Regions from separate parts of the Neorhizobium sp. 2083 genome, predicted to be linked through region 2. Evidence: riboswitches for the same ligand, from Rfam matches in the RefSeq annotation. Region 2 holds a riboswitch; the other holds the start of a gene.

Region 1 (16,061 bases), on a different contig from region 2:
CGGTTGAGAAGCCTGACGCCGAGTTGCATCTCCACACGCCGCACCGCCTCGCTCAATCCAGATGCGCTGCTGCCCGTGGCCCGCGCGCCCTCGCGAAACCCGCCGGCGCGCGCCACCGCCACGAACGCACTCAGATCACCCAGATCGATTTTCATTGTTCAAAATTCCGCACAGCCTGTGCCGACTGTAGCCGATTTTCGTGCGAAGTCCCAATGTCTATATTCAAGCCATCTTGAAAAGGAGATATCCCATGTCGAATCTGGACAAGGCAGGCACATTCATTCTCGGCGACCGCAACGTGAACCGGCTCGGTTACGGCGCCATGCAGCTCGCGGGCAAAGGCGTTTTCGGGCCGCCGAAGGATCGCGATGCGGCAGTCGCCGTCCTGCGCGCAGCGGTCGAAGCCGGGGTCGACCATATCGACACCAGCGACTTTTACGGTCCGCACGTGACCAACCAGATTATCCGCGAAGCGCTCCATCCGTATCCAGACGAACTGGTGATCGTGACCAAGATCGGCGCGATGCGTGGTGCAGACGGCTCGTGGAACCCGGCATTTTCAGCCGAGCAGCTGGCACAGGCTGTTCATGACAACCTGCGCAACCTCGACCTCGACGTCCTGGACGTCGTCAACCTGCGTATCATGTTCGACGTCCACGGCCCGGCCGAAGGCTCGATCGAGGAGCCCCTGACGGTGCTCGCCGAACTGCAACGCAAGGGACTTGTCCGCCATATCGGGCTCAGCAACGTCACCCCGACACAGGTCGCCGAGGGTAGGCGGATCGCCAGGATCGTGTGCGTGCAGAACCAGTATAATCTTGCCCACCGGCAGGATGATCCCATGATCGACGATCTCGCCCGCGACGGCACCGCCTATGTGCCGTTCTTCCCCCTCGGAGGCTTCAGCCCGTTGCAGTCCTCGAGCCTGTCGGACGTTGCCCAGCGCCTGGGGGCGACGCCGATGCAGGTCGCACTCGCCTGGCTGCTGCGGCGCGCACCGAACATTCTGCTCATCCCGGGAACCTCATCCGTCACCCACCTGCATGAAAATCTCGCCGCGGCTGAACTGCAGCTTTCGGATGCGGTGATGACGGAACTGGAAGGCGTCTCAGGCATAGGCATCGCCTGAGCGCCCAGCCAGGCCCCGTAGCAGGCACCGAAAAATCTGTTCATACCCTTTGCCTTCACGCGCACTTTCGCTAAAAGTGAAAGAAAAGCGAACCGAGGGGTCGGATGTTTATTACGGACCGCCAGACGAAGATTGTCGAGTTGGCGAAGTCGGCGGGCCGCGTGCTCGTCGACGACCTGGCGGCGCAATTCTCGGTAACCTCGCAGACCATCCGCAAGGATCTCAACGATCTGTGCGACAAGCAGATTCTGACGCGAATCCATGGTGGTGCCACCCTTCCCCGCAGCAACGAGAATGTCCGCTATGACGCGCGCCGGCAGATCGCCGCTGCGGAAAAACAGGCGATCGGGGTCGCGGCCGCCAACCTCATCCCGGACAATGCCTCGCTCTTCATCAATATCGGCACCACGACGGAGGCGGTGAGCGAAGCACTGGTCAATCATCGCGAACTTATGGTGATTACCAATAACATCAACGTTGCCAATAGATTACGACTTCTCGACGAAGTCGAGGTGGTCATTGCCGGTGGCGTCGTCCGTCAGTCGGACGGCGGGATCGTGGGCGAAGCCGCGGTCGACTTCATCCGCCAGTTCAAGGTCGATTATGCGATCATCGGTGTTTCGGCGATCGATCCGGACGGCGCTCTGCTCGACTACGACTTTCGCGAGGTGAAGGTTGCCCAGGCGATCATCGCCAATGCAAGGCACGTGATCCTGGTCGCCGACTCGACGAAGTTCGAGCGCACCGCTCCCGTGCGCATCGGCCAGATATCGCAGGTCCAGACCTTTATCACCGACCACTGTCCCTCGCCGTCGATCCGCGACGTGTGCCTTCAGAATGGTGTTGCGCTCGTGGAAACTTCGAAAGACGGGAACTTAAATTCATAGCCTTTGAGTTTCGTTTGACATTCGCAATATTTTCGATTTAATCCCTTTCAGGTTCACAATGGCTGTGAATTGCTGTCCGTTTCGGCTCAGCGAGGGAAATGATGGGGCAGGAAATCCACGACATCTTCGTGATCGGCGGCGGCATCAACGGCTGCGGCATTGCACGCGACGCGGTCGGGCGCGGTTATTCCGTTGCGCTCGCGGAGATGGACGATTTTGCCTCGGGCACGTCCTCCGGCGCCACCAAGCTCATCCATGGCGGCCTGCGCTATCTCGAACATTACGAATTCCGGCTCGTGCGTGAATCGCTGATGGAGCGCGAAACCCTCTGGGCGATGGCTCCGCACATCATCTGGCCGATGCGTTTTGTCCTGCCCTATCACAAGGGCGGAATCCGTCCCGCATGGCTGATCCGCCTCGGCCTGTTTCTCTATGACCATCTCGGCGGCCGAAAGCTGCTGCCTCCGACAGCCGTGCTCGACATGCGCACGGACCCGGCCGGAAAGCCTCTGAAGCCGCTTTTCACCAAGGCATTCGAATATTCCGACGGCTGGGTCGACGACGCCCGGATGGTGGTGCTCAACGCTCGCGACGCGGCCGATCGCGGCGCTCTGATCCTGCCGCGCACCCAGGTTGTTTCCGCCCGTCGGGAGAATGGCCTGTGGACGATCGGCACGCTCGATGCCCGCACCGGCCGGACCGCCACCTATCAGGCCCGCATGCTGGTGAATGCTGCTGGCCCCTGGGTGGACCAGGTGATCCGCGAGGCGTTCGGCAACAACGATGCCCGCCATGTGCGCCTGGTCCAGGGCAGCCATATCGTCGTGAAAAGGAAGTTCGAGGGTACCCGGGCCTATTTCTTCCAGAACCGGGACAATCGCATCATTTTCGCGATCCCCTACGAGAACGACTTCACCCTTATCGGCACGACGGACAGGGATTATTCCGGCAACCCCAGAGACGTGAAAATTTCCGAGGAGGAGACGACCTATCTCTGCAATGCTGCGAGCGAATATTTCCGGGAGCCGGTGACCCCGGCGGACATCGTCTGGACCTATTCGGCGGTTCGCCCGCTTTTCGACGACGGCGCTTCCAAGGCGCAGGAAGCAACGCGCGACTACGTGCTGAAGCTCGATTACACGCAGGACGCGCCGGTGCTCAACGTCTTCGGCGGCAAGCTGACCACCTATCGGCGGCTTTCCGAACATGCGCTGGAGAAGATCGCCGAAGCGATCGGAGCCAAGGGCCAGCCCTGGACGGGGAAAAGCCACCTGCCCGGCGGCGATTTTGCAGCCCAGGGCTACGAGGAAGAAGTCGCAAAGCTCAGGGCCCGTTATTCCTTTCTGGAGGAAAGGCATGCGCGGCGCCTGGTTCGCCGATACGGAACATGCTCGGTTGCACTCCTCGACAGCGCAACCAAGATGGAGGATCTTGGTCATCACTTCGGCGGCGATCTCTACGAGGCCGAAGTCAAATATCTTGTCGACCGTGAATGGGCCATGAGCGCAGAGGATGTGCTGTGGCGGAGAACCAAGGACGGTTTGCGGCTGAGTGAGAAGCAAAAGGAATATCTGGAGGAGTACATGGCCGCTATACCGGCAAAAATGGCTGGATAAGCGGCATGTGTTCCCGGTGTGAGGAGGCACGGGAACCCGAATGCTGGAAATGCGCAACGTCGCCAAGATGGTGGGAGGTGAATATCATATTCATCCGACCAATCTTGCCCTGGATCGCGGCACGCTGAACGTATTGCTTGGCCCGACGCTGTCGGGCAAGACCTCGCTCATGCGGTTGATGGCCGGGCTGGACCGCCCGACCAGCGGCTCGGTGTTTTTCGACGGCGCCGACGTCACCGGCGTTGCCGTTCAGAAACGCAACGTCGCGATGGTCTACCAGCAGTTCATCAACTATCCGGCGCTGACCGTCTACGAAAACATCGCGTCCCCGATGCGGATCGCCGGCAAGGACGCCACGACGATCGACCGGGAAGTCCGCAAGGCTGCCGAACTGCTGCGGTTGACGCCCTATCTCGATCGGACGCCGCTCAACCTTTCCGGCGGACAGCAGCAGCGCACCGCGCTCGCCCGCGCGCTCGTCAAGAATGCGAGCCTTGTGCTCATGGACGAGCCGCTCGCCAATCTCGACTACAAGCTTCGCGAGGAATTGCGCGAGGAACTGCCGAAGATCTTCGCGCAATCCGGCGCGATCTTCGTTTATGCGACGACCGAACCATCCGAGGCCCTGCTGCTCGGCGGCAATACAGCGACGCTCTCGGAAGGAAGGATCACGCAATTCGGGCCGACGATCGACGTCTATCGCCGCCCGGCGGACCTCGTCACAGCCAAGACATTTGCCGATCCGCCCCTCAACTTCATCGAGGTGGTCAAAGCCGGCGGCTCGTTCCAGTACCAGGGAACGGACAGCCTTGCCGTGCCGGCGCATCTGTCCGGCGTGCCGGACGGCCGGGTGACGATCGCCTTCCACCCCCATCACCTGGGGCTGACGGCGCAGACAGGCAGTGCAGCAAGGCTCAAGGCGCAAACCCAGATCTCGGAAATCACCGGCTCGGAGAGCTTCGTGCATATGCACTACAATGGCGTGCGCTGGGTCATGCTCGCTCCCGGCATCCACGACATCGATCCGGATACGGAAATCGAGCTGTTCCTGGATACCCGCCATCTGATGGCTTTCGGAACAGACGGCCGCGCCATCGCGGCGGCGGCTTGAAGGAGGCGGACATGGCACGCATAACGCTCGATCACATCCGCCACGCCTACGGCCCCAACCCCAAGTCCGACGCGGCCTACGCGCTGCGCGAGGTGGACCACGAATGGGCCGACGGCGGCGCCTATGCCCTGCTCGGCCCTTCCGGATGCGGCAAGACCACCCTTTTGAACATCATCTCGGGCCTGCTGCAGCCGTCCCACGGACGCATCCTCTTCGATGGAAACGACGTCACCAATCTTTCCACGCAGGAACGCAACATAGCCCAGGTTTTCCAGTTTCCGGTCATCTACGACACGATGACGGTTTACGACAATCTGGCATTTCCCCTGCGAAACCGGGGCATTGCGGAACCCGATGTCGATCGCCGTGTCCGGGAAATGCTCGATATCATCGACCTCGCCGACTGGTCGAACCGCAAGGCCCAGCGGCTGACGGCCGACCAGAAACAGAAGATCTCGCTCGGGCGCGGTCTCGTCCGCAACGACGTCAACGCGATCCTTTTCGACGAGCCGCTGACGGTCATCGATCCGCATATGAAATGGGTGCTCCGCTCCCAGCTGAAGCGCTTCCACAAGCAGTTCGGCTTCACCATGGTCTACGTCACCCACGACCAGACGGAGGCACTCACCTTCGCGGACAAGGTCGTCGTCATGTACGACGGGCAGATCGTCCAGATCGGAACGCCGGCCGAGCTCTTCGAGAGGCCGAGCCATACATTCGTCGGTTATTTCATCGGCTCGCCCGGCATGAACGTGATGCCCGCCGAAGTCCATGGAAGCACGATCACGCTCGGGAGCGAGACGATCGCCCTCGACCATGCACCAAAGATCGCCGCGGGAGACAAGGTCGAGCTCGGCATCCGGCCGGAATTCATTCGCATCGGCCGCGAAGGCATGCCCGTGACGGTGACGCGCGTCGAGGATATCGGCCGGCGGAAGATCGTTCGCGCCAACCTCGCCGGTCAGCCGATCGCCATCGTCGCCTCCGAGGATATCGAATTCCCGGCTGAGCCTCGCGTCACATTCGATCCCGGCGCCTTGAATATCTATGCCAATTCGTGGCGTGTCGGCAGGGAGGCCTGAACCATGGAAAAGACCTGGAACAACAAGGCCTGGTTTCTGGTGCTGCCCGTGCTGCTGCTCGTCGCCTTTTCCGCGGTCATTCCGCTGATGACGGTGGTAAATTATTCGGTTCAGGATACGTTCGGCAACAACGAGTTCTTCTGGGCCGGCACCGACTGGTTCGACGACATCCTGCATTCAGCCCGGTTTTGGGAGGCCCTGCAGCGCAATCTGCTGTTCTCCTTCATCATCCTCATCCTGGAGATTCCGCTCGGCATCTTCATCGCGCTGAACATGCCGAAAAAGGGGATCGGCGTGCCGGTCTGCCTGGTGCTGATGGCGCTTCCGCTGCTTATCCCGTGGAATGTCGTCGGCACCATCTGGCAGGTGTTCGGGCGGGTCGATATCGGCCTTCTCGGTTACACCCTGGCGGCGCTCGGCGTTGACTACAACTACGTCCGCGATCCCGTGGACGCCTGGATCACCGTCATCATCATGGATGTCTGGCACTGGACGAGCCTCGTCGTGCTCCTGTGCTATGCCGGTCTCGTCTCCATTCCGGATGCCTATTACCAGGCGGCCAAGATCGATGGCGCCTCGCGATGGTCGGTATTCCGCTACATCCAGCTGCCGAAGATGAAGCGGGTGCTGCTGATCGCTGTCCTCCTGCGCTTCATGGACAGTTTCATGATCTATACCGAGCCTTTCGTGGTCACCGGCGGGGGGCCCGGCAACTCCACGACCTTCCTGTCGATCGATCTCGTCAAGACGGCCGTCGGTCAGTTCGACCTCGGGCCGGCGGCTGCCATGTCGATCATCTACTTCCTGATCATCCTGCTGCTGTCATGGATCTTCTACACCGTGATGACCAGCAGCGACGCAGACGCCTGACGGGAGGAGAGGAACAATGGCGAAAACAATCAAATACAAGCCCGCAGGCAATCTTTCCTGGCTGGTCTCGACGATCTACATCGTCTTCCTGCTGCTGCCGATCTACTGGCTCGCCAACATGAGCTTCAAGGAGAATGCGGAGATCACCGGTGCGTTCTCCCTCTGGCCGCAGAACCCGACATTCAGGAACTACATGGTGATCTTCACCGATCCTTCCTGGTACAACGGCTATATCAATTCCATCATCTATGTGGTGCTGAACACGCTGATTTCAGTGCTGGCGGCGTTGCCGGCCGCCTACGCTTTTTCGCGCTACCGGTTCCTCGGCGACAAGCACCTGTTCTTCTGGCTGCTCACCAACCGCATGGCGCCGCCGGCCGTCTTCGCCCTGCCGTTCTTCCAGCTCTATTCCGCCTTCGGTCTCATCGACACGCATATCGCGGTCGCCCTTGCCCATTGCCTGTTCAACGTGCCGCTTGCGGTGTGGATCCTGGAAGGTTTCATGTCGGGCGTGCCGAAGGAAATCGACGAGACGGCCTATATCGACGGTTATTCCTTCCCCCGGTTCTTCGTGAAGATCTTCATGCCGCTGATCGCATCGGGTATCGGGGTCGCCGCCTTCTTCTGCTTCATGTTTTCCTGGGTGGAACTGCTGCTCGCGCGCACGCTGACCACGACCGATGCCAAGCCGATTTCCGCCATCATGACACGCACGGTCTCGGCCTCCGGCATGGACTGGGGCGTGCTGGCGGCGGCCGGCGTGCTGACCATCGTTCCCGGTGCACTCGTCATCTATTTCGTTCGAAACTACATCGCCAAGGGCTTCGCCCTCGGCCGCGTCTGACACGGAGGAACCAAGCATGAGCTTTTCGTGGATGGCCTGGACACTGCCGACGGCCATGTTCTTTCTGACAATCCTGGTCCTGCTCATCGGCATGAGCATATGGGAATATTTCGCGCCGGGCGGTTCTCCCCGGATCGGCATCCTGCGCTTCGAGACGACACGGGGGGATCGGCTGTTCATCTCGCTGCTCGGGGCGGCATTCATTCATCTCGCATGGCTGGGGTTCATCGGCCCCAACCTGTGGTGGGCTCTTGCCCTGGCAGTGGTCTACGCCATCGGCGTCTTCCGCTTCGTCTGAAGGCAAGCTGAAAAGGCGGCGGGAGGACCGTCGCTCGATACGAACTCGCAATCGCAAAACTCTGGGAGGATAAAATGCGACGGCATCTTATGACAACGACGGCAGCGGCGTTGCTGGCTCTGGCCGGCTCCGCCTATGCCGGCATGGACGAGGCAAAACAGTTCCTGGACAAGGAAGTTGGCGAACTCTCGACGCTTTCCCGCGCCGAGCAGGAAAAGGAAATGCAGTGGTTCATCGATGCGGCGAAGCCTTTTGCCGGCATGGATATCAAGGTCGTTTCCGAAACGCTGACCACGCACGAGTATGAATCGAAGGTTCTGGCGCAGGCCTTCGCCGCGATCACCGGCATCAAGGTCACCCACGACCTGATCGGCGAAGGCGACGTCGTCGAAAAGCTGCAGACGCAGATGCAGTCGGGCGAGAACATCTACGACGCCTATGTCAACGACTCCGACCTGATCGGCACGCATTGGCGCTACCAGCAGGCCCGCTCGCTCACCGACTGGATGGCCGGCGAAGGCAAGGACGTCACCAATCCCGGCCTCGACCTTGAGGACTTCATCGGCCTCAAGTTCACGACGGCACCGGACAAGAAGCTCTACCAGCTGCCCGACCAGCAGTTCGCCAACCTCTACTGGTTCCGCTACGACTGGTTCAACGACGAGAAGAACAAGGCCGATTTCAAGGCGAAATACGGCTACGACCTCGGTGTTCCGGTGAACTGGTCCGCCTATGAGGACATTGCCGCCTTCTTCACCGGCCGCGATGTCGGAGGCAAGAAGGTCTATGGCCACATGGACTACGGCAAGAAGGACCCTTCGCTCGGCTGGCGTTTCACCGACGCCTGGCTGTCGATGGCGGGCAACGGCGACAAGGGACTGCCGAACGGCCTGCCCGTCGACGAATGGGGTATCAAGGTCGACGAAAAGTCCCGTCCGGTCGGCTCCTGCGTCGCGCGCGGCGGCGATACGAACGGCCCGGCAGCCGTCTACTCGATCCAGAAATACCTCGACTGGCTGAAGGCCTATGCGCCGGCCGCCGCCCAGGGCATGACCTTCTCCGAATCCGGACCGGTGCCGGCTCAGGGCGAGATCGCCCAGCAGATGTTCATGTACACGGCGTTCACCGCCGACATGGTCAAGCCCGGCCTGCCGGTCATGAACCAGGACGGCACGCCGAAATGGCGTTTCGCCCCGTCTCCGCATGGCGTCTACTGGAAGGACGGCATGAAGCTCGGCTATCAGGACGTCGGCTCCTGGACGCTGATGAAGTCGACACCCACCAATCGCGCCAAGGCGGCCTGGCTCTACGCCCAGTTCGTCACCTCGAAGACGGTGGACGTCAAGAAGAGCCATGTCGGCCTGACATTGATCCGCGAGAGCACCATCCGGCACAAGAGCTTCACGGACCGCGCGCCGAAGCTCGGCGGTCTGATCGAGTTCTATCGTTCCCCGGCCCGCGTCCAGTGGTCGCCGACCGGCACGAACGTGCCTGACTATCCGAAGCTCGCACAGCTCTGGTGGCAGGCGATCGGCGACGCGTCCTCGGGCGCCAAGACCGCGCAGGCAGCCATGGACTCGCTTTGCTCCGAGCAGGAAAAGGTCCTGCAGCGCCTGGAGCGCGCCAAGGTCCAGGGCGACATCGGGCCGAAGCTCGCCGAGGAACACGATCTCGCATACTGGAACAAGGATGCCGTCGCGAAAGGCAACCTCGCTCCGCAGCTCAAGATCGGCAACGAGAAGGAAAAGCCGGTCACCGTCAACTATGACGAGCTCGTAAAGAGCTGGGCTGACGCCAAGAAATAAGCCGGTTCGCCGGGCGCTCAATGCGCCCGGCGGCCACCGACTGCGCAATCTCATTCACAGCGGTCCCACGGGCAAAATGGGCAACGGAGCAGCCAGCTGCCGCGCCTTGCCGGGTGTGCGTCCGATGTCTGCGGGATTACAGCGGCTCACGTCGGCAATCAACGTTTCGGGACATCAGTGGAAAGGCAGCTGGAGCGGGTGAAGGGAATCGAACCCTCGTATTCAGCTTGGGAAGCTGCTGCTCTACCATTGAGCTACACCCGCGTCGGTTTTCAGACTTCTAACAGACGGCCCCGCGTGTCAAGCCGGAGGTGGCCTCAGGCGCGAAAATGCTTGGAGAGCTTCAAGCCCTGCGCCTGGTAGTTCGAGCCGAGGCCGGTGCCGTACATGCCTTCGGGTCTTTCCAGCATATGCTCGTAAACCAGCCGGCCGACGATCTGGCCGTCCTCGAGGATGAAGGGCACCTCATGGCTGCGCACTTCGAGCACCGCGCGGCTGCCACGCCCGCCCGCCGCCTCGTGGCCAAAACCCGGATCGAAGAAACCGGCATAGTGGACACGGAATTCGCCGACCAGCGGATCGAAGGGCGTCATCTCGGCCGCATAGAGCGGCGGCACGTGCACCGCCTCGCGCGAGACGAGGATGTAGAACTCGTCGGGATCGAGGATCAGTTCGTTGCGGCCGCGGCTGTAAAGCGGCTCCCAGAAATCGAAGATGTCGTGCTGGGCCTTCTTGTCGACATCGACGACGGCCGTGTGATGCTTGCCGCGGTAACCGATCAGGCCGGCGCTGTCGCCGGACAAGTCGATCGACAGCGCGATACCGCCGCCCGAGACATTCGGCTTGGCGGATGCCACCAGGGTTTCGTCATTGTGGAGCTGCAGGAGGTCCGGCTCGCCGAGCAGCGCATTGCCGACCCGGAAGCGGATCTGCGACAGGCGCGAACCGCGGCGCACGACGATCGGGAAAGTGCGCGGCGAGATTTCGAGATAGAGCGGACCGGAATAGCCCGCGGGGATCTTGTCGAATTCCTGGGCGTAGTCGGTGATCACACGCGTGAAGATGTCGAGGCGGCCGGTGGAGCTTTTCGGGTTGGCCGAGGCCGACATATTGGCCGGCAGATCGAGCCGCTCCATCAGTGGCACGATGTAGACGCAGCCGGTTTCCAGCACCGCGCCTTCGGAAAGGTCGATGACATGAAGCTTGAGGCGATCGAGCTTGTCGGAGACCAGGCTCGCCGGACCCGGCATGAAGCTGGCCCGGACCCGGAAGGCCTTGGCGCCCAGACGCAGGTCCAGGCTCGCCGGCTGGATCTGGTCCCGATCGAGCTCGCGCTCGGAGATCAGCCGTCCACTGTCGAAAAGCGCCGCGATTGCGCGGTCCGCCAGAATTCCTGTTTCGCGAGCCATCATGTCTCTCTTAAAGTTTTCGGGGCGACAAAACCAAATGCCGGCCATTGACGCAAGCGGGACGCGGCGCTATGCCAGTCTTATCCCGTGGTGATTTGGCCGGTCGGCTTGCAGCCACGTTAAATAAGTGGCTAAAAAGACCGGGTGCGAAACCGGTCTGCTTATGCGACCGGTTTTTTTGTTCTGAAAGAGGACACGCATGACCAAGAAATGGCGCCCGGCAACTCAGCTCGTACACGGCGGCACGCTGCGCTCGCAATATGGCGAAACATCGGAAGCGATCTTCCTGACGCAAGGGTTCGTCTATGACACGTCGGAAGCGGCCGAAGCCCGCTTCAAGGGCGAGACCGACGGCTTCATCTACGCCCGTTACGGCAGCCCCACCAACGACATGTTCGAAAAGCGCATGTGTGCCCTCGAAGGCGCCGAAGATGCGCGCGCCACCGCCTCGGGCATGGCCGCCGTCACCGCCGCGATCCTCTGCCAGCTGAAGGCCGGCGACCATATCGTCGCGGCCCGCGCCCTGTTCGGCTCCTGCCGCTGGGTGGTCGAGACGCTCGCCCCGAAATACGGCATCGAATGCACGCTGGTCGACGGGCGTTTCCTGGAAAACTGGGAAAAGGCGATCACGCCGAAGACCAAGGTGTTCTTCCTGGAAAGCCCGACCAACCCGACGCTCGAAGTGGTCGATATTGCCGGAGTCGCCAGGCTCGCCAACCAGATCGGCGCCAAGGTCGTGGTCGACAACGTGTTTGCGACCCCTCTCTTCCAGAAGCCGCTCGAACTCGGCGCTCATATCGTCGTCTATTCGGCCACCAAGCATATCGACGGCCAGGGTCGCTGCCTGGGCGGCGTCGTGCTGTCCGACAAGGCCTGGATCGACGAGAACCTGCATGACTATTTCCGCCATACCGGCCCGGCCATGTCGCCGTTCAACGCCTGGACGCTGCTGAAGGGCATCGAGACGCTGCCGCTGCGCGTCAAACAGCAGACGGAGAGCGCTTCAAGGATCGCCGATTTCCTCGCCGATCAGAAGCAGGTGGCGCGTGTCATCTATCCGGGCCGCAAGGATCATCCGCAGGCCGATATCATCGCCAGACAGATGACGGGCGGCTCGACGCTGGTGTGCTTCGAGCTGAAGGGCGGCAAGGAAGCGGCCTTCAAGCTGCAGAACGCGCTGGAGATCGTGCGGATCTCCAACAATCTCGGCGATTCCAAGAGCCTGATCACCCATCCGGCAACCACGACGCACAAGAACCTGACGGACGAGGCCCGCGCGGAACTCGGCATCTCGCCGGGCACGGTACGCCTGTCGGCCGGCATCGAGGATACCGACGACCTGATCGAGGATTTCGCCCGCGCGCTTGCCCAGGCGGGCGCGTAAATCCCGGCTTTTCCGGGATGGTGGATCGATCAGAAGATTCACCATCCCGATTATCCTTAACTTCAACAAATGCCGCCACCTGGCCGTCCAAAACGCGAGAATTCTTGACCTCGCCGTCCCCCTGTACAATATCGAAGCAGTGAGAATTGTTGAGGTGTCGCATGTATCGCGCCCGGACAAGAGATATCGACGTCGCCGTCGAACCCTACTACCTGGAGGAGCAATCCAATCCGGAAGAGAGCCGGTATGTCTGGGGTTATCGCATCGTCATCGAAAACCATTCGGCGCTCACCGTGCAGCTCGTCCATCGCTACTGGCACATCACCGATCAGAACGGCATTGTCGATGAAGTCGACGGGCCGGGGGTCGTTGGCGAACAGCCTCGGCTGAAGCCGGGCGACAGTTACGAATATTCCTCGGGCTGCCCTCTCGACACCCCATCCGGGCTGATGTTCGGCCATTACGACATGCAGACCGACGAAGGCGAGACCTTCGAGGTGACGATCCCGGCTTTCTCGCTGGATTCACCGGGCCTGATGCGCGTCCTCAACTAGACCGGGCGCCACCGACGACAACCTGAAGGTTATGGGTGACGGTGGTTTATCTATTTGTTCCCCCCTCCCTCCTGCGGCATCCTGGTTGCGTCAAACGGTCTTTGGGAGGAGAACTTGATGACGAAACCCGATCAATTGGGCCTTCTGCTGGCATCCTGCGCCTTGGTGACGCTTGCGGCCTTCACTCCGGCGCTCGCGCAGAACAAAAGCAGTTTCATCGACCAGAAGGACAGGCCGGATTTCGTATCCGCCACCGTCTCGCCGCAGATCGCCTGCGGCATGCTGAACAGCCAATCCTTCGCCGACGTCACGACCCTGAAAGCCACGCATGTGGCGGGTGTCGGAAACGTGCCCGGCCATTGCCAGGTGACCGGCTATATCCGGCCGCAGGTGCGTTTCGAGATCACCCTGCCCGACAATTGGAACCGGCGGCTCTACATGTTCGGCAATGGCGGTTATGCGGGCGAGGATCTTGCCGCAGCTTCGCGGGTGGCCACCCGCAATGCCGCGCTTTCGAGGGGCTTCCTCACCGTCCAGCAGAATACCGGCCATGACGCGGTTACCTACAAGCTCGGGGATTTCGCGCAGGATCTCGACCTCCTGATCGATTATGGCTCGCGAGCCGTGCATGTCACCGTCGATACCGCCAAGGCGATCGCGGCACGCTATTACGACCGGCATCCGTCCTTCTCCTATTGGGACGGCTGCTCGACGGGCGGGCGTCAGGGGCTGATGGCGGCGCAGCGTTATCCGGGCGATTTCGACGGCATTCTTGCCGGAGCGCCGGTCCTCGACCTCACCAATACGCAGATCTGGGGCGTGTGGAATGCGCGAGCACTGCTCAAGGCACCGATCAGCCGGGCGCAGCTTCCCGTGCTTGCCAAGGCGGTGATGGACAAGTGCGATGCGATCGACGGCGCCAGGGATGGGCTGATTGCCGATCCGCGGCAATGCAATTTCGATCCGGCCAAGGACCTCAAGATCTGCGAGGCTGGTGGCTCCGACTGCTTCACGCCGGCGCAGGCCGAAACGCTGAAGACGCTGGCAGGCGGCGTGAAGATCAAGGGCGAGACGATTTTTCCCGGCGTGCAGTTCGGCACCGAGGGCGTCGATCCGACCGGGGTGAGCGGCTGGGACATGTGGATGGTATCCGAGCCGGGGCCGAGCCGGCAGCTCGCCTATGGCGAGACCTTCGTCAAGAACATGGCAATGCTGCCCGCTTCCGGAAAAGCGATCGACTGGAAGACATTCGACTTCGACGCCGAATATCCGAAGATCGGCGCGATCCGCGAGATCGTCGACGCGACCAATCCGGACCTCAGCGAGTTCCGGAAGCGCGGCGGGCGGATGATCACCTATTTCGGCTGGTCTGACCCGGCGCTCAACCCGATGATGGGCGTGAACTACTATGAAGCTGTCCGCAAGCAGATGGGCGCCGAGCGGACGGCGGAATTCTACCGCCTGTTCATGGTGCCCGGCATGTTCCATTGCACCGCGGGTTATGGCACGGATGTCTTCGACGCCTTCACGCCGCTGATGGACTGGGTGGAGAACGGCAAGGCGCCGGAAGTGATCCGGGCGAGCCAGATGAAGGACGGCAAGCCGGCGATGACACGGCCACTTTGCCCCTATCCGCAATCGGCCAGGTATTCAGGCAACGGCGATCTGAAAGACGGCGCGAACTTCGAGTGCAAGATGCCTTGAAACGAATACGGCGGGAGTTTTCTCCCGCCGTTTAACCGTCAAGCAACGGCGAATTCGTCCGTCTTGTAACGATACGTGGTCGAGCAGAACTCGCAGGTGACGGCGATTTCGCCATCCTCCTCGCTTGCCTCGATCTCCTCGGCGCTGAAGCCCGACAGGACGCCCTTGATCTTGTCGCGCGAGCAGCTGCAGCGGTCGAATACCGTCTGGGGCGTGTAGACCCGGACGCCGCGCTCGTGGAAAAGGCGAAACAACAGCCGCTCTATCGCGACCTGCGGGTCGGTCAGCTCGTCGGTGTCGATCGTTTCCACCAGCGTGCGGGCTTCCGCCCAGGCATCGTCGTCGGCGAAATCGATATCGCGCTCATCGCCATCGCCGCCATGCAGGTCCGGCTGCCGCATGCGCTCGGGCGCCTGCGGTAGGAACTGCGCGACGAGCCCGCCTGCCCGCCAGTTGTGGCGCGGCTTGCCCTCGGCATCGCGATCGAACAATTCGGCGACACCCAGGCGCACCTTGGTCGGGATCTGCTCCGACTGGCGGAAATAGACGCCGGCGATCTCCTCCAGCGACGAGCCGTCGAGCGGCACGATGCCCTGATAGGGCTGCATGCCGCGGCCCTGGTCGATGGTGAAGGCGAGCACTCCCTGGCCGAGAAGTTCCGGCGGCGAGGTCCTGCCTTCCCTGACTGCCGCGGCCAGGGCTTCCTCGTCGTAACGGGCATAGGCGCGAAGGCTGTCGGGCGTCGAGAAGTCCGCGACCAGCAGGTCGACGGGCCCGTCGCCCTTGGTCTGCACTGTGAACTTGCCGTCGAATTTCAGCGAGGTGCCGAGCAGGGCCGTCAGCACGATCGCTTCGGCAAGCAGCCGCGCGACCGGCCCCGGATAATCGTGACGTCCGAGGATGGAGTTCAGCAGCGGCCCGAGCTGGACCGCACGGCCGCGCACGTCGAGCCCCTCCACCTGGAAGGGAACGACCCGGTCGTCTCCGGCAAAGTCGAGTTCGTTGAGTTCCACAGTCGCTTCCGCCATGACTTCACTCCTTCGCGCCGACCCAAAAACCTTTACACAAGCGCCAGCCCGAGCGGAACCGCTGGCCGGAGGAAAAGACGTCGACGATGTGTGTTGAAACGCCAGTCCAGAAGACGGCGTATTGTTGAAAGCCGACAGATGGGGGATCGCGGAGCGGAAATCAAGGTTCGATTACCGCCGCCAGCTCTCCGCGCCCGTGCAGGGAGTTTGCGCTCAGACGGCGCCGAAGCACCATGCGAGAATGGATTTCTGCGCATGCAGGCGGTTCTCAGCCTCGTCGAAAACGACCGACTGCGGACCGTCGATCACCTCGTCGGTCACCTCCTCGCCGCGATGGGCC
Region 2 (16,061 bases):
CGTGGATATGCTCGCTGACGACCATGCAGCTTGCCGTTTCGTCGGAGAAATTGGGGTTCCTGGTAAAGCCGAGCGCGGTATAAAAATCCGTCGCAACCGTGATGTCGACGACCGGCAGGTTCACAAAAATCATTCTCATCGGGTAATATCCTCTCCGTTTTTCCCGGCACATCCGCGTGCCTCACCCAAGGACGAAGAATAGGAGACAATCCCGACATCGATGTTAAATTTTCTCAGTGGTTCTGCGGAAACACCTTCAGCTCGCGCGGCACGATCGCCATGCCGCCGAGCCGGTTGGCGATGGCGTAGTCGATCGTCTTCTCGACGACGTCGGGCATGACGGGCTTGGTGAGGACACCGAGCGAGCCTTTGACGCCACCTTCCACATCGTCCGGATTGGCCGTCATGAAGACGACGGTGATGCCGTATTGCTCGGCAAGTTCACGGCCGATCTCCGGGCCGGTCCGGCCATCGGAAAGATTGACATCGACCAGGGCGATATCGGCGTAGGCCGCGAGCGCCAAGGCGTGTTTGCGGGCGTTCGCAAAACCGGCCACTTTCAGGCCCATGGATTCCACGGTTTCGGCCACATCGAGCGCGATCAGAAACTCGTCCTCGACGATCATCACTCGTTGATTCATCGCTTCCGCGGCCAGCCGACGACGCGTAACATTTGTCAGCATTGGAGTCCCCATTCGGTTGATCGGTTCCTTCGCTGGCCGATGAGTCCCAAGGACACCCCGACCGTTATTGACCCATCGAACGTCTCGGGAAGCTACATGTTCCGGTCCGCGACAAATATTTTTTTAGCTAACTATCTGTTAAGCATAACAAATCGTAAAACTAACCTTCGATTTCCTCACGCAGCATTTCGAGCTCCAGCCATTCTTCTTCCATTTTGCCGATGCTTTGGCGGAGTTTTTCCATCTCCGCGGCCAGCTTGTTGAAGGCGGCGGGATCCTTGGTGAAGAGATTGGGATCGGCCATCTTCTTTTCGCGGGCGGCGATCTCGGCCTCGGCCTTCGCCATTTCCTTCGGCAGGTTTTCGAGCGCGAATTTCTGCTTGTAGGAAAGCTTGCCCTTGGCCTTGGGTGCTTCGGCGGCCGGAGCGGCGGTATCGGTCTTCGCCTTGTCGGCCTTTTCCGCGCGGCGTTTTTCCTCCTGGGCGCCCTTCCGTTGCGCCAGCATGTCGGTATAGCCGCCGGCATATTCGATCCAGCGGCCATCCGGTGCATCCGGATTGGCGGGGGCGATGGTGGAGGTGACGGTGCGGTCGAGGAAGTCGCGGTCATGGCTGACGAGGATGACGGTGCCGGTATAGCCGGCGACGATTTCCTGCAGCAGGTCCAGCGTCTCGATGTCGAGGTCGTTGGTCGGTTCGTCCAATATCAGCAGGTTCGAAGGCCGCGCCATGATGCGGGCAAGCATCAGACGGGCGCGCTCGCCGCCCGACAGGTTCTTGATCGGTGTCCTGATCTGCTCCGGCTGGAACAGGAAGTCCTTCATGTAGCCCGCGACATGCCGCTGTTCGCCGTTGACCAGCAGCGTCTCGCCGCGGCCATCCGTCAGATAGTGGGACAGGGTGTCCTCGGGGTTCAGGTCCTCGCGCTTCTGGTCGAGCGTGGCGATTTCGAGGTTGGTGCCGAGCTTGACGGTTCCGGTGTCGGGGGTGAGCTGGCCGGTCAGCATCTTCAGAAGCGTCGTCTTGCCGGCGCCGTTCGGGCCGACGAGACCGATGCAGTCGCCGCGATGCACGCGGATCGAGAAGGGTGCGACGATCGGCCGGTCGTAGGTCTTGGTGATGTTTTCGGCCTCGATGACCAGCTTGCCGGATTCGCGGCCTTCGCTGACGGTCGCCTGCACCGTGCCCTGCGGTCCCTTGTGGCCGCGATAGTTCGAACGCATCGTCTGCAGCTCGCCGAGGCGGCGCATGTTGCGCTTGCGCCGTGCGGTGACGCCGTAACGCAGCCAGTGTTCCTCGCGCTCGATTGCCTTGCCGAGCTTGTGCTGTTCCAGCTCTTCGGCCTCCAGCACCTCGTCGCGCCAGGCTTCGAACTCGCCGAAACCGCGGTTGAGACGCCGCGACGTGCCGCGGTCGAGCCAGACGGTGGCGTTCGACACCTTTTCGAGGAAACGGCGGTCATGCGAGATCACCACCAGCGCGCTTCTCGTCTTGCGCAGCTCGTCTTCCAGCCATTCGATGGTCGGCAGGTCGAGATGGTTGGTCGGCTCGTCGAGCATCAGGATGTCGGGCTCCGGCGCCATGACGCGGGCAAGTGCCGCGCGGCGTGACTCGCCGCCGGAAAGCGTGTTCGGATCTTCCTGGCCGGTGAGGCCGAGATGTTCGAGCAGGTAGGTGACGCGATAGGGATCGTCGCCCGGACCGAGGCCCGCTTCGGCATAGGCCTGCACGGTCGAATAACCGGCGAAATCCGGTGCCTGTTCGAGATAGCGGATGGTCGAGGACGGATGGCGGAACACTTCGCCCGATTGCGGCTCAACCATGCCGGCAGCGATCTTCATCAGGGTGGATTTGCCGGAACCGTTGCGGCCGACGAGGCAGATGCGGTCGCCCGGCTCCACCTGCATGCCGGCGCCGGCCAGCAGCGGCGCACCGCCGAAGCTCAGGAAGATATCGTCAAGTTTCAGGATAGGGGGGGCCAAAAGCTCAGGCTCCTGTCATGTCGTAGGGGCGGGCAAGGATCATCGCCCTGCCGCTCTTTAGATGGAATTCCACCGGGCCTTCCGCAACGTTCGAGACGGTGCGCGAGGAGCCGAAGGGAAGCGAAAAGTCGTCGAGCGGATACCGTGCACCGATGATATCGAGCCCTTCCAGGTCCGAGAAGCCGATCACGGAAAACAGGGAGCCCTTGGGCAGGCCGAGCGTCTTTGCGCCCGGCAGCAGCGGCATGGCTTCCTCGTCGCCGGAGGTCAGCAGGATGTCGAGGCCGCGTTCGGCAAGGCTCATGGCGTGAAAGAAGTGCTGGAGCGCGTGGTCGCTGCGCTCGCCGCCGAGCGCGCCGACGAAGATCAGCCTTGCTGCGCCCCTTTCGATGGCCCCGGTCGTCGCGATCTCGCCGTCTGTCTCGTTCTTGGCCGGCGGAAAGGCCTGCCGCTCGACGCCCGGGAACTGCGCGATCAGCGCGGCATCGGAAGAGTCGAAATCGCCCACCCAGAGTTCCGGCGTCACGCCCAGCGCCGCCGCATGGCGCATGCCGCTGTCGGCCGCGATGAAGCGGCTGCCGGCAACTGCGTCCCGCAGGCGGTCGGTGACGGTGAGATTGCCGCCGAGCAGAATGGTGAAGGTCGAATGGCTCATGCGCATTGCCCATAGCGCAAAGCCGGCCGAAAGGGAAAGCTGTTGCACCGCCGGGGATGAGCTTTTAGTTTGCGGCGCGTTGATCGATCAGGATGCCGAGATGCAGTTTCAGGGTACAGCGGACTATATTGCCGACAAGGATCTGATGGTGGCGGTCAACGCCGCGATCCGGCTCGAACGTCCGTTGCTGGTGAAAGGCGAGCCCGGCACCGGCAAGACGGAGCTGGCGCGGCAGGTGGCTGCGGCGCTGGGCCTCGACCTGATCGAATGGAACATCAAGTCCACCACCAAGGCGCAGCAAGGGCTCTACGAGTATGACGCCGTCTCGCGGCTGCGTGACAGCCAGCTCGGTGACGAGCGCGTCCACGACGTCGCCAACTATATCCGCCGTGGCAAGCTGTGGCAGGCATTCGCGTCGGAGCAGAAGCTGGTGCTGTTGATCGACGAGATCGACAAGGCGGATATCGAATTCCCGAACGACCTGCTGCAGGAACTCGACCGCATGGAATTCCATGTCTACGAGACCGGCGAGATGGTGAAGGCCAGGGTCCGGCCGATCGTGATCATCACCTCCAACAACGAGAAGGAACTGCCGGACGCCTTCCTGCGCCGCTGTTTCTTCCACTATATCCGCTTCCCGGATGTCGATACGCTCGCCCGCATCGTCGAGGTTCATTATCCCGGCATCAAGCAGACATTGGTGCGCAATGCGCTGACGCAGTTCTACGAAATCCGCGAAATGCCGGGGCTGAAGAAGAAGCCTTCGACGTCCGAAGCGCTGGACTGGATCCGGCTTCTGGTCTCCGACGATGTCGACCCGTCCGATCTGCGCGGCGACGTCAAGAACGCGCTTCCGAAGCTGCATGGCGCGCTCTTGAAGAACGAGCAGGACGTGCATCTGTTCGAGCGGATGGCCTTCATGGCTCGACGGGAGCGGTGAGCGGAAGATTTTGCTCCCATTGACGCCGGCCATAGCAAGGCGTATTTGAGCTTCTGAGAATTCGTGGTGATTTGGCCGGCCGGCTTGCAGCCACGTTAAAAAAGTCGCTAAAGGGCCGCGAGAAGATGTCTTCCCACGGACCGGTCGCGATTTTTGTCGTCGCCGGTTTTTTATTTTGTTGGGTAAAGACATGCCGATCAAGATTCCCGATACGCTGCCCGCATTCAGCACGCTCGTTTCCGAGGGTGTGCGGGTGATGACCGAAACCGTGGCGGTGCGGCAGGACATTCGTCCGCTGCAGATCGGGCTCCTCAACCTCATGCCGAACAAGATCAAGACCGAGCTGCAGATGGCGCGCCTCGTCGGCGCCTCGCCGCTGCAGGTCGAGTTCTCGCTGATCCGCATCGGCGGCCACAAGGCCAAGAACACGTCGGAAGATCATCTCCTCTCGTTCTATGAGACCTGGGAAGAGGTGAAGCATCGCAAGTTCGACGGCTTCATCATCACCGGCGCGCCGATCGAGACGCTTGCCTTCGAGGACGTCACCTATTGGGACGAGATGAGACAAATTCTCGACTGGACCGCGACCAACGTGCATTCGACCATGAATGTCTGCTGGGGTGCGATGGCGGCGATCTATCACTTCCACGGCGTGCCGAAATACGAGCTGAAGGAAAAGGCGTTCGGCGTCTATCGCCACCGCAACCTCGTGCCGTCCTCGATCTATCTCAACGGGTTTTCGGACGATTTCCAGGTGCCGGTGTCGCGCTGGACGGAGGTCCGCCGCCCCGATATCGAAAAGCACCCGGATCTCGAGATCCTGATGGAATCCGACGAGATGGGCATTTGCCTGGTGCATGAGAAGGCCGGCAAGCGGCTCTACATGTTCAACCACGTGGAATACGACTCCACGTCGCTGGCGGACGAATATTTCCGCGACGTCAACGCCGGCGTGCCGATCAAGATGCCGCATAACTATTTCCCGCATAACGACGACACGCTGACGCCCTTGAACCGTTGGCGCAGCCATGCACATCTTCTGTTCGGCAACTGGATCAACGAGATCTACCAGACGACTTCGTATGATCTGGAGAAGATCGGTACCGAATAGGGTCTCGACGCGATGTTCATTCCCTTCTTCCTGCAGCTCAAGGAAGCGAAGATCCCGGTGACGCTCCGGGAATTCCTTGCGCTTCTGGAGGGCATGGAAGAAGGGATCGCGGATTTCGATGTGGAGGCCTTCTATTTCCTCGCCCGCACCGCGCTGGTGAAGGACGAGCGGCATATCGACAAATTCGACCGGGTCTTTTCGTCCTATTTCCAGGGACTTGAATCGGTCTCCGGCAGGTCGGGCGTGGATGTCGCTAACATCCCCGAGGAATGGCTGCGCAAGCTCACCGAAAAACACCTGACCGACGAGGAAAAGAAACTCGTCGAGTCGCTGGGTGGTTTCGAGAAGCTGATGGAGACGCTGCGCCAGCGGCTGGAGGAGCAGAAGGGCCGGCATCAGGGCGGCTCGAAATGGATCGGCACCGGCGGCACCTCCCCCTTCGGCGCCTATGGCTACAATCCGGAAGGCGTGCGGATCGGCCAGGACCAGTCCCGCCATCGCCGGGCGGTGAAGGTCTGGGACAAACGCGAATTTGCCGATTTCGACGACAAGGTCGAGCTCGGCACTCGCAACATCAAGCTGGCGCTGAAGCGGTTGCGCCGCTGGGTGCGGGAAGGGGCGGTCGAGGAATTCGACCTGCCCGGCACGATCCGTTCCACCGCCGAACACGGTTATCTCGATGTCCAGACCCGGCCGGAGCGGCGTAACGCGGTCAAGCTGCTGATGTTCTTCGATGTCGGCGGCTCGATGGACGACCATATCCGCGTTGTCGAGGAACTGTTCTCGGCGGCTCGTGCAGAGTTCCGGCATATGGAGCATTTTTACTTCCACAATTGCCTCTACGAGGGCGTGTGGAAGGAGAACCGCCGCCGGTCGGACCGGACGCCGACGCTCGACCTCATCCGCAGCTACGGCGCCGACTACAAGGTGATCTTCGTCGGCGACGCGTCGATGAGCCCCTACGAGATCACCCATACCGGCGGTTCGGTCGAACACTGGAACCAGGAGCCGGGCGAGGCCTGGCTCAAGCGGGTCACCGATCATTTCCACCGCTGCGTCTGGCTCAATCCGGTGCCGCAGGACCATTGGAGCCATACGACTTCCATCACCCTGGTGCGGCGGCTGATGACCGAGCGGATGTTTCCCCTGACACTTGGCGGGTTGGAACAGGCGACCCGCACGCTGACCCGCTGAGTTTGCTTTTCCCTGAACTTTATCGGTTCCCGGCGTTGCGGCCTGCCGTCAAATCGCGCAGTTTGCCGCAAAATCTATTGGTGGAGGAGCAATCCCATGGCGGATCAGAATTTCGAAGTTTTCGGCACCACGGAAAAGGGCGAAACCGTCCATCGCGTCCGGATTTCCGGCGGCGGGCTGACGGCCAGCGTCATCACCTGGGGTGCGGTGATCCAGGATCTCAGGCTCGAAGGCCATCAGCCGCCGCTGGTGCTCGGTTTCGAGCGGTTTGAGGACTACCTGAACCATTCCCCCTATTTCGGCGCAACGCCGGGGCGTTCGTCCAACCGTACCGGCGGCGGTCGTTTCACGCTGGATGGCAAGCCGTATCAGCTCGAGCTGAACGAACGGGGCGTCACCCACCTTCACGGCGGCTCCGACGGCATCGGGCGCCGCAACTGGACGATCGTCGAACACGCCGCGGACAAGGCGGTGCTGCGGATCACCGATCCGGATGGCCGAGCCGGGTATCCCGGAAACTGCACGATCACCGCGACCTACCAGCTCAAAAAGGACGGCGTGCTTTCCGTCGTCTACGAATCCACCACGGACCAGCCGACGCCCGCCAATATATGCCAGCATTCCTATTTCAATCTCGACGGCCGTGAGGATGCGCTCGGCCACGACATCATGATCGCCGCCGACCATGTGCTCGTCCTAGACGAGAAACAGGTGCCGACCGGCGAATTGATGGACGTCGCCGGCACGCCTTTCGATCTCAGGGACATGGGGCCGATGAAACGTTTCGACGAGAACGCGCAGGTCCTGTTCGATCATAATTTCTGCCTCTCTCCGGAGCGAACGGACAAGCGCTCGGTCGCTTTGGCGCGCAGCATCCATTCCGGCGTATCGTTGGAGGTTCGCACCACCGAGCCGGGCGTCCAGCTTTATGCCGCCTTCAAGCTGCCGCAGATCCCCGTGCCTGGACTTGACGGACGCCGCTATGGGCCTTTTGCCGGGTTCTGCCTGGAAACCCAGGTCTGGCCGGATGCCATCAACCATGCCCATTTCCCCAATGCGGTGCTGCGTCCGGGCGAGGTGCTGCGGCAGGAGACGGACTACATCTTCTCGAAGCAATGATTGCCAGGGCCTTTGCAGGGCCGGGCTCATCGCAGCCTGGCCAAGCAACTCCTGTCGCGGCGCGTTGCCTTGCTTCGGTGAGGTTTTGCGAGGGAAAGTTATGGCCACGCGTTTTACATTGTGGAACGCAGTAAGATTTTGACATTAGTTAAATTTCAACCGATTTCGGCATAGTTTTCTTGAGGATTGGCACTGCCGCCCGCCGGGCGGGAGGCCCTCTGCCTTTGCGGAGCACATTCGAGGGACTTATGGACGAGATCAGCATCAAGAAGCCGCTGTCCAGGCGACTTACCTTCTTCGGTTTTGCAGCCGTGCTTTTTGCGAGTGCGGTTATCGGCGGACTTGCCTGGGAACGGCAGTCGAACATGACCGAGCAGGCGTTGCAGACGGAGCTCAACAGCGATCTCGCGGTCATCCAGGACGATATGGCCGCCCAGGGGCGTGCCGCGTCCGCGCTGGCGTTGACGATCGCATCCTTGCCGGAAACTTCCCCGCTCATTCTCGCCAACGATCGGCAGGGTCTGCTCTCCCGCTTCGCCAGCATGAAGAGCGTCAAGGACGCGAGCGGACTTGAAATGATCACCTTCAGTACTGCGGCGGCCGATGCGATTGCCCGCGTGCATGATCCGGATGTCTTCGGCGACAATATCAAGGCGCGCCGCAAGATGGTGGCGACCTCGCTCGGCGACAAGAAACTGGTGGTCGGCATCGAGACCGGCCGCACCGCCGTAAGCCTGTTTGCGACCGCTCCGGTCGTCACGGACGGCAAGGTGGTCGGCGTGGTGGATGTCGGGCTGAAGCTGGTCGATGCCTATTTCTCCCGCCTGACCAAGGAAGTGAACGCCTATGTCACGCTCTACACCAAGGGTGCCGACAAGTTCGACAAGCAGGCTTCCACCTATGGCGGCAATCCGATCCTCAGCGGCCCGGAACTGCAGGAGGCCTATGACAAGGGTTCCGTGCGCCGTTATGCCGATATCGGCGGAAAGCACTATGCCGTCGAGGCCGTTCCGCTCCTCGATTTTTCCGGAACCAAGGTCGGTGTTCTCGAAATCGCCTCCGACATCACGCCGCTGGTCGCCGCCAGCGAAACGGCGCTGTGGATGACCGCACTCGGCACCGTCGCGGTTTCGATCCTGTCGCTGATCGGCTTCCTGATCTTTGCCCGGTCGCTCGGCGGCACCGTGCGCCGCCTGACCACTACGATGACCAAGCTCGCCGCCGGCGATCTCGGCGCCGAGGTGAGCGGACAGGAGCGCCAGGACGAACTCGGCGCCATGGCGCGTGCCGTCCAGGTGTTCAAGGCATCGGCGCAAGAGAATGTCCGGCTGGAGCAGCAGGCAACGGAGGCGCGCGAGGCGCAGGACCACCAGCGCCGCCGCCAGTCGGCGATCGACAACGCCAAGGGCGAGGATCTGCGCGCCTTCGTGCATGCGATCGAGGAAGGCTTCAACCGCCTCGCCGGCGGCGACCTGACTGTCCGCATGGATCGTGCGGTTGCCGAGGAATTCGAGCCGATCCGCGCCAAGTTCAACAGTTCGGTCGGCAATCTCGAAGAGGCGATCGGCTCGGTGGTCGGAGCCGTCGGCACGATCCGCGCCGGCCTGCAGGAAATCTCGATCGCGTCCAACGATCTCGCCAAGCGCACGGAACAGCAGGCCGCGAGCCTCGAAGAGACCGTGGCGGCGCTCGGCCAGGTGACCTCGGCCGTCAACGACAGCGCCAGCGGCGCAAGCCGCGCCCAGGGCGTCGCATCGCTTGCCCAGCAGAAGGCCCAGCTCGGTGGCGAGATCGTCGCCAATGCGGTCGCCGCCATGGCGGCCATCGAAGGCTCCGCCGAGCAGATCAACCGCATTATCGGCGTGATCGACGACATCGCCTTCCAGACCAACCTGCTCGCGCTCAACGCAGGTGTCGAAGCCGCCCGTGCAGGCGAAGCCGGCCGCGGTTTTGCGGTTGTCGCACAGGAAGTCCGCGGGCTTGCCCAGCGCTCGGCCGATGCCGCAAAGGAGATCAAGGCTTTGATTTCCACCTCGTCGGCGCAGGTCAAGCAGGGCGTCGAGCTGGTCACGGCCTCCGGCAAATCGCTCGACGACATCGTCAGCGAAGTCGCGCAGATGAGCACCTTCGTCAACACGATCACCTCCAGCACCAGCGAGCAGGCGACCAGTCTTCGCGAAGTGGCGGCCTCCGCCGACCAGATGGACAAGGTGACCCAGCAGAATGCCGCGATGGTGGAGGAAACCACCGCCGCTGCGCAGAGCCTGACGCAGGAAACCGACAACCTCGCCGATATGGTCGCCCGCTTCAAGACGAATGCCGGTCCATCCTCGCAGGGGCAGGCGTCTGGCAGCTATCGCGCGCGGGCGGCCTGACGGGGCACTTTCGAAATTGACGATGCCGTCGTCGGCCTGACGCTGCCGGCGGCATCCATGCCGTCATTCCCGGTCATGCCGGCTGACGGATGCGACGCAGTTCGCCTTCCAGCAAGGTCATGTTCACGGGTTTTCGAATGGTCGTCTGGCCGCTGAAGGATTCATGATCGTGGAGCTGTTCATATCCGGTGCAGAACAGGAAGGGCACGCCCCGGGTCTGCAGCCATTCCGCAAAAGGATAGACCGGCTTTCCGCCGAGATTGACGTCGAGAACAGCGACGTCGGGTAGCGGCGAGCCGCCGACCAGGCGCATGGCTTCGTCGGTCGTCGCCGCCGGCCCGACGACTTCCCAGCCGCGCGATTCGAGTTCGTTGCAGAGTTCCATGGCGATCAGCGTCTCGTCCTCGACAACGAGTATCCGTCCCGCCGAGCCGGTCTGCGACGACTTGGGTTCGGCTTCGTGTCCGGCGACCGGGCCAGCCGAGACGTCGGGACGGTAGACGGACTGCGGCAGCGTCGCGACAAGGCACATGCCGGTTGTCGGCCAGTCGATATCGAGCCTGCCGGCCAGCTGTCGGGTAGCGACTTCGGCCACCAGGGTGGAGCCGAAACCCCTGGAGACGGGTTTGTGCACCGGCGGGCCGCCGGTCTCGGTCCAGCGGAGTTCGAGTTCGGAAGACGGCAGGATGCGCCAGGCCACGTCGACCCGCCCTTCTGCAACCGACAATGCCCCGTACTTGATGGCGTTGGTGCCAAGTTCATGGATGAGGAGGCTGATCGGCTGTACGGCATTGGGGGTGAGGGTGACGGCGGGGCCGCCGATCATCAACTGGTTGGCGCTCTGATAGGTCCGGGTTTCCTCCGTAAGGACCGCGGCGAGGTCACCGCCCTGCCAGCGGTTCTGGGCGAGCAGGGAATGTGCGCGGCTCAGCGTCGAAACGCGGCCCCGAACCGCGACGATGAACTCCTCCTTGGTTTCGGCGCGTGTCAGGGAAACCAGGGCCTGTACGACCGCCAGGGCATTCTTGGCCCGGTGATCGACTTCCCGGGCCAGCAACTGGCGGGAATCTTCGCTTGCCTTGCGTTCGGTAATATCGCGCAGGATGACGGTCGCGAGTTTTCCTTCGCCGATCTGTACCTGCGAGATCGACGCCTCGAGAGGGAATTCCTCGCCATTGGCGCGCAGGCCGCTGATGGCTCCCAATGCGCCCATCCGCCGGTTGGTGACCCCCGTCTCCTTGAAGAGGCGGATATGTTCGGCATGTCTGTGGCGAAACCGCTCGGGAATGAACCGCTCGATAGGCGAGCCGAGCGCATCCTTGCGGGCCACGCCGAACATGCGCTCCGCGGCCGGGTTGAACAGCACGATCCGCTGACTTTCATCGACGGTGATCAGCGCGTCCATCACCGATTCCACAATCCCTTCCATGCGCCTGCGGCTTTCCAGGAGGGCATCCTCGGCTGCCTTGCGTTCGGTGATGTCGCGCAGGATGACGGTTGCCAGGCGCGCGCCGCCGACCTCGACCTGCGAGATGGAAGCTTCGATCGGAAATTCGTTGCCATCCGCCCGCAGGCCGCTGATCGCACCGAGCGAGCCCATCTGCCTGGTGGTCACGCCGGTCTCGGTGAACCGGTGGATATGCGCCGCGTGGGTCGGGCGATGTCGTTCCGGCATGAAGCGGGAGATGTGCTGGCCCAGAGCTTCGGCGGCCGGCAGGCCGAACATCCGCTCGGCTGCGGGATTGAACAGGATGACCCGTTGCTCTTCATCGATGGTGATGATCCCGTCCATTGCCGAAGCGACAATGCCTTCGAGGCGTTGCATGGTCTCGATGGCGGTTTTCTGACTGAGTTTCTGGTTTGAGCGAGATTCCATGACGGCACCTCTCCAATTAACCGCCGAATCAGCGGCGCAACGTCGCGCAGTAAGTTGCATTGATATTCCATCTCGCGTGTTTGGTGAAGGCGGGCGGAAATCAATAAATTCATCGGGAAGCGAGGAGGAGAGCGGCCTGCGCCGCATAAACCGCACCGTCACGAAGTGACGCATGCCGAAGCAAGATGCTGCGGCTACATGTCGATATTCTAGGAGAATTTGGAGCGGGCGAAGGGATTCGAACCCTCGACCCCAACCTTGGCAAGGTTGTGCTCTACCACTGAGCTACACCCGCTCATCAATCCACCGGTCCGTGGTAGTAAGCTAGACCGTGGCGCCGCGGCTCGTTGCCGGCGACGGGCGCTATATGGCCCAGTCCTTTTTCAAATGCAACAGGGAAATGACGATTGGCGCGAAGAAAAATTGCGATCCCGCCAAAGCCCCTGCAAACCGCCGGTTCCGGGCGGAACCGGCGGCCACTTCATTCTCAGGAGGCGGGGCAGGCTGCTCCGGACTTCACCCAGGCGGTGATCAGTTCGCCGAATTCGGCCTGCGTGCCCGGCACCGGTTCGCGGCCGGCGCCCGGTTTCCAGCCCCAGCCGACCAGTTCGTCATGAGCCATGTGCTCGACGATCTGGTCCATGGTCTTGCCGCCGTTGCGGGCCGGGTCCTTGATCTGCTGGCAGATCTGGGTGAGCGATTTTCCGGCCCAGGCCATTTCGATCGGCGCGAGATGCCAGGCGGGGTTGCCCGGAATGCTCTTGATCGTGTCGGCCTGGCCGACGACGGGCGTGTTGTCGGCGCTGTGGCAGGTGGTGCACTGCATGCCCGGCAGGCCCATGCCGCCGTCGCCGCGGAAGACCGGCGGCTGGTGCGGGTGCATGTTGGCACCCTGCAGCGGCCTGTCCGTCGCCGGGTGACAATTGACGCAGCGCGGATGCTGGATGACCTTGCCGGCCTCCTGGAAGAGCGCCACGGAGCGTTCCCGCTCGTTGGCGATCGACTGGAAGGAGGCGGCAGGTTTCAGCGTCTTGGCATCTTGGGCGACCGAGGCGGGCGACAGGAGCGTGCCGGCGCCCACGAACAGACAGAGGGCGGCAACGCCGGTGAGTGCGAGTTTCCAATTCATCGGGTTTTGATCCTCAGGCCGAAACGATGTTGACGATGGGCAGCTGCCGGACCGGTGCCCCGGTCAGGCGTCGCCAGGCATTGGCAACCGCGGGGCCGACGGGCGGCACGCCGGGTTCGCCGACGCCGCTCGGCTTTTCGCTCGACTTGATGATCTCGACCGCCACGTCCGGCATCTCGTTGATGCGGATGGAGCGGTAGTCGTGGAAGTTCGACTGCACGATCTTGCCGCCCTTGGCCAAGGTCACCGCGTCGAAAAGGACCGCGCCGAGGCCGTAACCGACGCCGCCTTCCATCTGCGCCTTGATGACGTTGGGGTTGACCGCGACGCCGCAATCGACCGCCACCCACACCTTGTGGACGCGCGGCGCGCCTTCCGGCCCGACCGAGACCTCGACGATCTGGCCGACGAAAGTGTCGAAGCTTTCCACGACCGCCACGCCGCGAGCGCGGCCTTCCGGCACCGGAGAACCCCAGTTGGCCATTTCGGCCACCTTTTTCAGCACGCCCGCATGGCGCGGCTTTTTGTCAAGCAGCGCCATGCGACCCTCGACCGGGTCCTTGCCGATCTTCTGGAAGAGTTCGTCCACGAAGGTCTCGACCGCAAAGCCGGTATGGGTATGGCCGACCGACCGCCACCAGAGGGGTGGAATGGAAAGCTGGACGTTGTGGGCGCTGACTTTCAGGTTGGGGATCGTGTAGGGCAGGTTGGATGCGCCTTCGACCGAGGTCGGGTCAAGATCTGCCTTGCCCATGATCGACTGGCCGACGATCACCTGTTCCCAGGCGGTGATCTGGCCTTGAGCATTGATGGCACCGCGCATCTTGTGGGCATACATCGGGCGGTAATAACCGCCGCGAATGTCGTCCTCGCGGGTCCACATGTGCTTCAGGGGACGGGTCCGGTCGGTTGCGGCATAGACGGCCGCCGCCTCCTGCATGTAGGGCGAACCGAACTGCGCCTTGCGGCCGAAGCTGCCGCCGGCGAGCTGGGTGTTCACCCGCACCTTCCCCTCGTCGAGGCCGAGGACCTTGGCGGCGACCGCCTGGTCCATGGCGGGGAACTGGGCGCCGTTATAGATATCCACCGATCCGTCCGCCGCCTTGATGAAGACGGCGTCGAGCGGCTCCATCGGCGCATGCGCCAGGAAGGGGAAGACGATCTCGGCCTCCACCGTCTGCAGGCCGGGTGCCTTGAAGGCATTGTCGACATTGCCGTTGTTGGTCGCCTCCAGGCCTTTTTCGCCGAAGAGCTTCCGGTAGTCGCTGGCAAGTTCCTCGGAGGAGCGGGTCTCGGCCTTGGAGAGATCCCATTCGATGCTCAGCGCATCGCGGCCCTTGAGCGCCGCGAACGTGTTGTCCGCGTATACCGCGACGCCGGACGGCACCTGCTTGACGTCGACCACGCCCTCTACCTTGCGGGCTTCGGCATCATTGAAGCTCTTCACCGTCGCGCCAAAATGTTCCGGATGGGCGACGACGGCAATCAGCAGGTTGTCCGGCGTGATGTCGAGCGTAAAGATCGCCGTGCCGTTTGTCTTGCCGAGGGTATCGAGCTTCGGCAGTTCGGTGCCGATCAGCACGAAATCCTTGGGATCCTTGAGTTTCGGCTCCGCGGGCGGTGTCAGGCGCGCCGCCTTTTCGGCAAACGCGCCAAAGCCGCTTTCCTTGCCGGAGGCGGCGTGTCTGATGCGGCCCTTCTCGATCGTGATCTGGGAGGTCGGCACCTTCCACTCGTTGGCCGCGGCAACGACGAGCATGGCGCGTGCGGCGGCCCCGGCCTTGCGCATCTGTTCATAGGAATTGGCGATCGAGCTCGAACCGCCGGTGCCCTGCAGGCCGAACATCAGGTTGGCATAGATCTTGTTGTCGGTCGGCGAATGGACGGCGCGCATCTGGCTCCAGTCGGCATCGAGTTCCTCAGCGACCAGCGTCGCAAGGCCGGTGAACGGGCCCTGGCCGAATTCGATATGCTTGGAAAGCACCGTCACCGTGTCGTCGGTGCCGATCTTGACGAAGGCGTTTATCGGCGCAAGGGCCGCATCGCCGCCCGCATGTACGCCGGCCGGCGCTGCCGAAACGAATTTCGGGGCGATGGCAACGCCGATCACCAGTCCGGAGCCGGCGATAAAGTCACGGCGGGTGGTTTTGATGTTCTGGATCGTCATGGCTCAGCCCTCCATCGAACTGGCGGCATTGTGGATTGCCGCGCGGATGCGATGGTAGGTGGCGCATCGACAGATATTTCCGGCCATCGCGCCGTCGATATCGGCATCCGTCGGTTTCGGCACCATCTGCAGCAAGGCGACCGCCGACATGATCTGCCCGGACTGGCAGTAACCGCATTGCGGCACGTCGAGGCTGGTCCAGGCTGTCTTGACCGCATCGGCCTCGGTGCCGGAAATGCCTTCGATGGTGACGACCTCCGAACCTTCGATCATGGAGATCGGGGTCACGCAGGAGCGGCGCGGCATGCCGTCGAGATGGACCGTGCAGGCGCCGCACTGGGCAACGCCGCAGCCGTATTTGGTGCCGGTGAGTTTTTCGAAATCCCGGATGACCCAGAGAAGCGGGGTCTCGGGATCACCGTCGAACGTTCTTTCCCGTCCGTTGAGCGTGAAGGTGACCATGAGGCGGACCTTTCGGTTGAGAAGCCGGCGTCGCGCCGGCGCTGCGGATTGAGCGGCTGTTATCGGCCGGGGCCGGTATGGAGGGCGAGGAATGTCGCGCCGAAATAAACTTGAGCTAACTGGAGAAGTTATTGTTTATCAGCTGGGTACGGTCGACCGACGGAATTGCCGGATGCCGGTTCTCCACGTCTGGTAAAATGGTCGCACCATCATATCAGGTCAAGCGCTTCACGAGATCGTGTGAGCCTCGCTTGGCCCGCCGCTACATTGTGGTTATGGTTATAGTCCAATCCCCGCCAACAGAGCCAATTCCATCAGCATGAGCCAGACACAGCCGAAAACCGCCGAGGATCTTTTCCGTTTTCTCGA

Evidence for each region. A riboswitch is a leader RNA that binds a small molecule or an ion and turns the genes downstream of it on or off. The one in region 2 is predicted to bind S-adenosylmethionine.
Region 1: another riboswitch for S-adenosylmethionine. It lies ahead of J2X76_RS05180 (O-succinylhomoserine sulfhydrylase); the one in region 2 lies ahead of metA (homoserine O-succinyltransferase).

Annotation. Positions count from the first base shown of each region.
Region 1 covers NZ_JAVDTC010000001.1:994,015-1,010,075, forward strand. The annotation lists gene J2X76_RS05120 (LysR family transcriptional regulator) at 1-155, opposite strand, end outside; gene J2X76_RS05125 (aldo/keto reductase family oxidoreductase) at 251-1,129, shown strand; gene J2X76_RS05130 (DeoR/GlpR family DNA-binding transcription regulator) at 1,234-2,016, shown strand; gene glpD (glycerol-3-phosphate dehydrogenase) at 2,118-3,632, shown strand; gene J2X76_RS05140 (ABC transporter ATP-binding protein) at 3,673-4,743, shown strand; gene J2X76_RS05145 (ABC transporter ATP-binding protein) at 4,755-5,825, shown strand; gene J2X76_RS05150 (carbohydrate ABC transporter permease) at 5,829-6,695, shown strand; gene J2X76_RS05155 (carbohydrate ABC transporter permease) at 6,712-7,539, shown strand; gene J2X76_RS05160 (DUF2160 domain-containing protein) at 7,556-7,837, shown strand; gene J2X76_RS05165 (ABC transporter substrate-binding protein) at 7,912-9,642, shown strand; tRNA gene J2X76_RS05170 (tRNA-Gly) at 9,833-9,906, opposite strand; gene J2X76_RS05175 (2'-deoxycytidine 5'-triphosphate deaminase) at 9,960-11,054, opposite strand; SAM riboswitch at 11,129-11,207, shown strand; gene J2X76_RS05180 (O-succinylhomoserine sulfhydrylase) at 11,251-12,435, shown strand; gene apaG (Co2+/Mg2+ efflux protein ApaG) at 12,597-12,989, shown strand; gene J2X76_RS05190 (tannase/feruloyl esterase family alpha/beta hydrolase) at 13,107-14,693, shown strand; gene J2X76_RS05195 (Hsp33 family molecular chaperone) at 14,732-15,721, opposite strand; gene argF (ornithine carbamoyltransferase) at 15,935-16,061, opposite strand, start outside.
Region 2 covers NZ_JAVDTC010000006.1:169,105-185,165, forward strand. The annotation lists gene J2X76_RS22585 (VOC family protein) at 1-139, opposite strand, end outside; gene J2X76_RS22590 (response regulator) at 234-683, opposite strand; gene J2X76_RS22595 (ABC-F family ATP-binding cassette domain-containing protein) at 844-2,664, opposite strand; gene J2X76_RS22600 (thiamine diphosphokinase) at 2,669-3,325, opposite strand; gene J2X76_RS22605 (MoxR family ATPase) at 3,420-4,259, shown strand; SAM riboswitch at 4,313-4,390, shown strand; gene metA (homoserine O-succinyltransferase) at 4,450-5,370, shown strand; gene J2X76_RS22615 (VWA domain-containing protein) at 5,383-6,564, shown strand; gene J2X76_RS22620 (aldose epimerase family protein) at 6,661-7,683, shown strand; gene J2X76_RS22625 (methyl-accepting chemotaxis protein) at 7,932-10,058, shown strand; gene J2X76_RS22630 (PAS domain S-box protein) at 10,132-11,934, opposite strand; tRNA gene J2X76_RS22635 (tRNA-Gly) at 12,155-12,229, opposite strand; gene J2X76_RS22640 (Isoquinoline 1-oxidoreductase subunit) at 12,422-13,063, opposite strand; gene J2X76_RS22645 (xanthine dehydrogenase family protein molybdopterin-binding subunit) at 13,077-15,230, opposite strand; gene J2X76_RS22650 (2Fe-2S iron-sulfur cluster-binding protein) at 15,234-15,692, opposite strand; gene J2X76_RS22655 (prolyl-tRNA synthetase associated domain-containing protein) at 16,012-16,061, shown strand, end outside.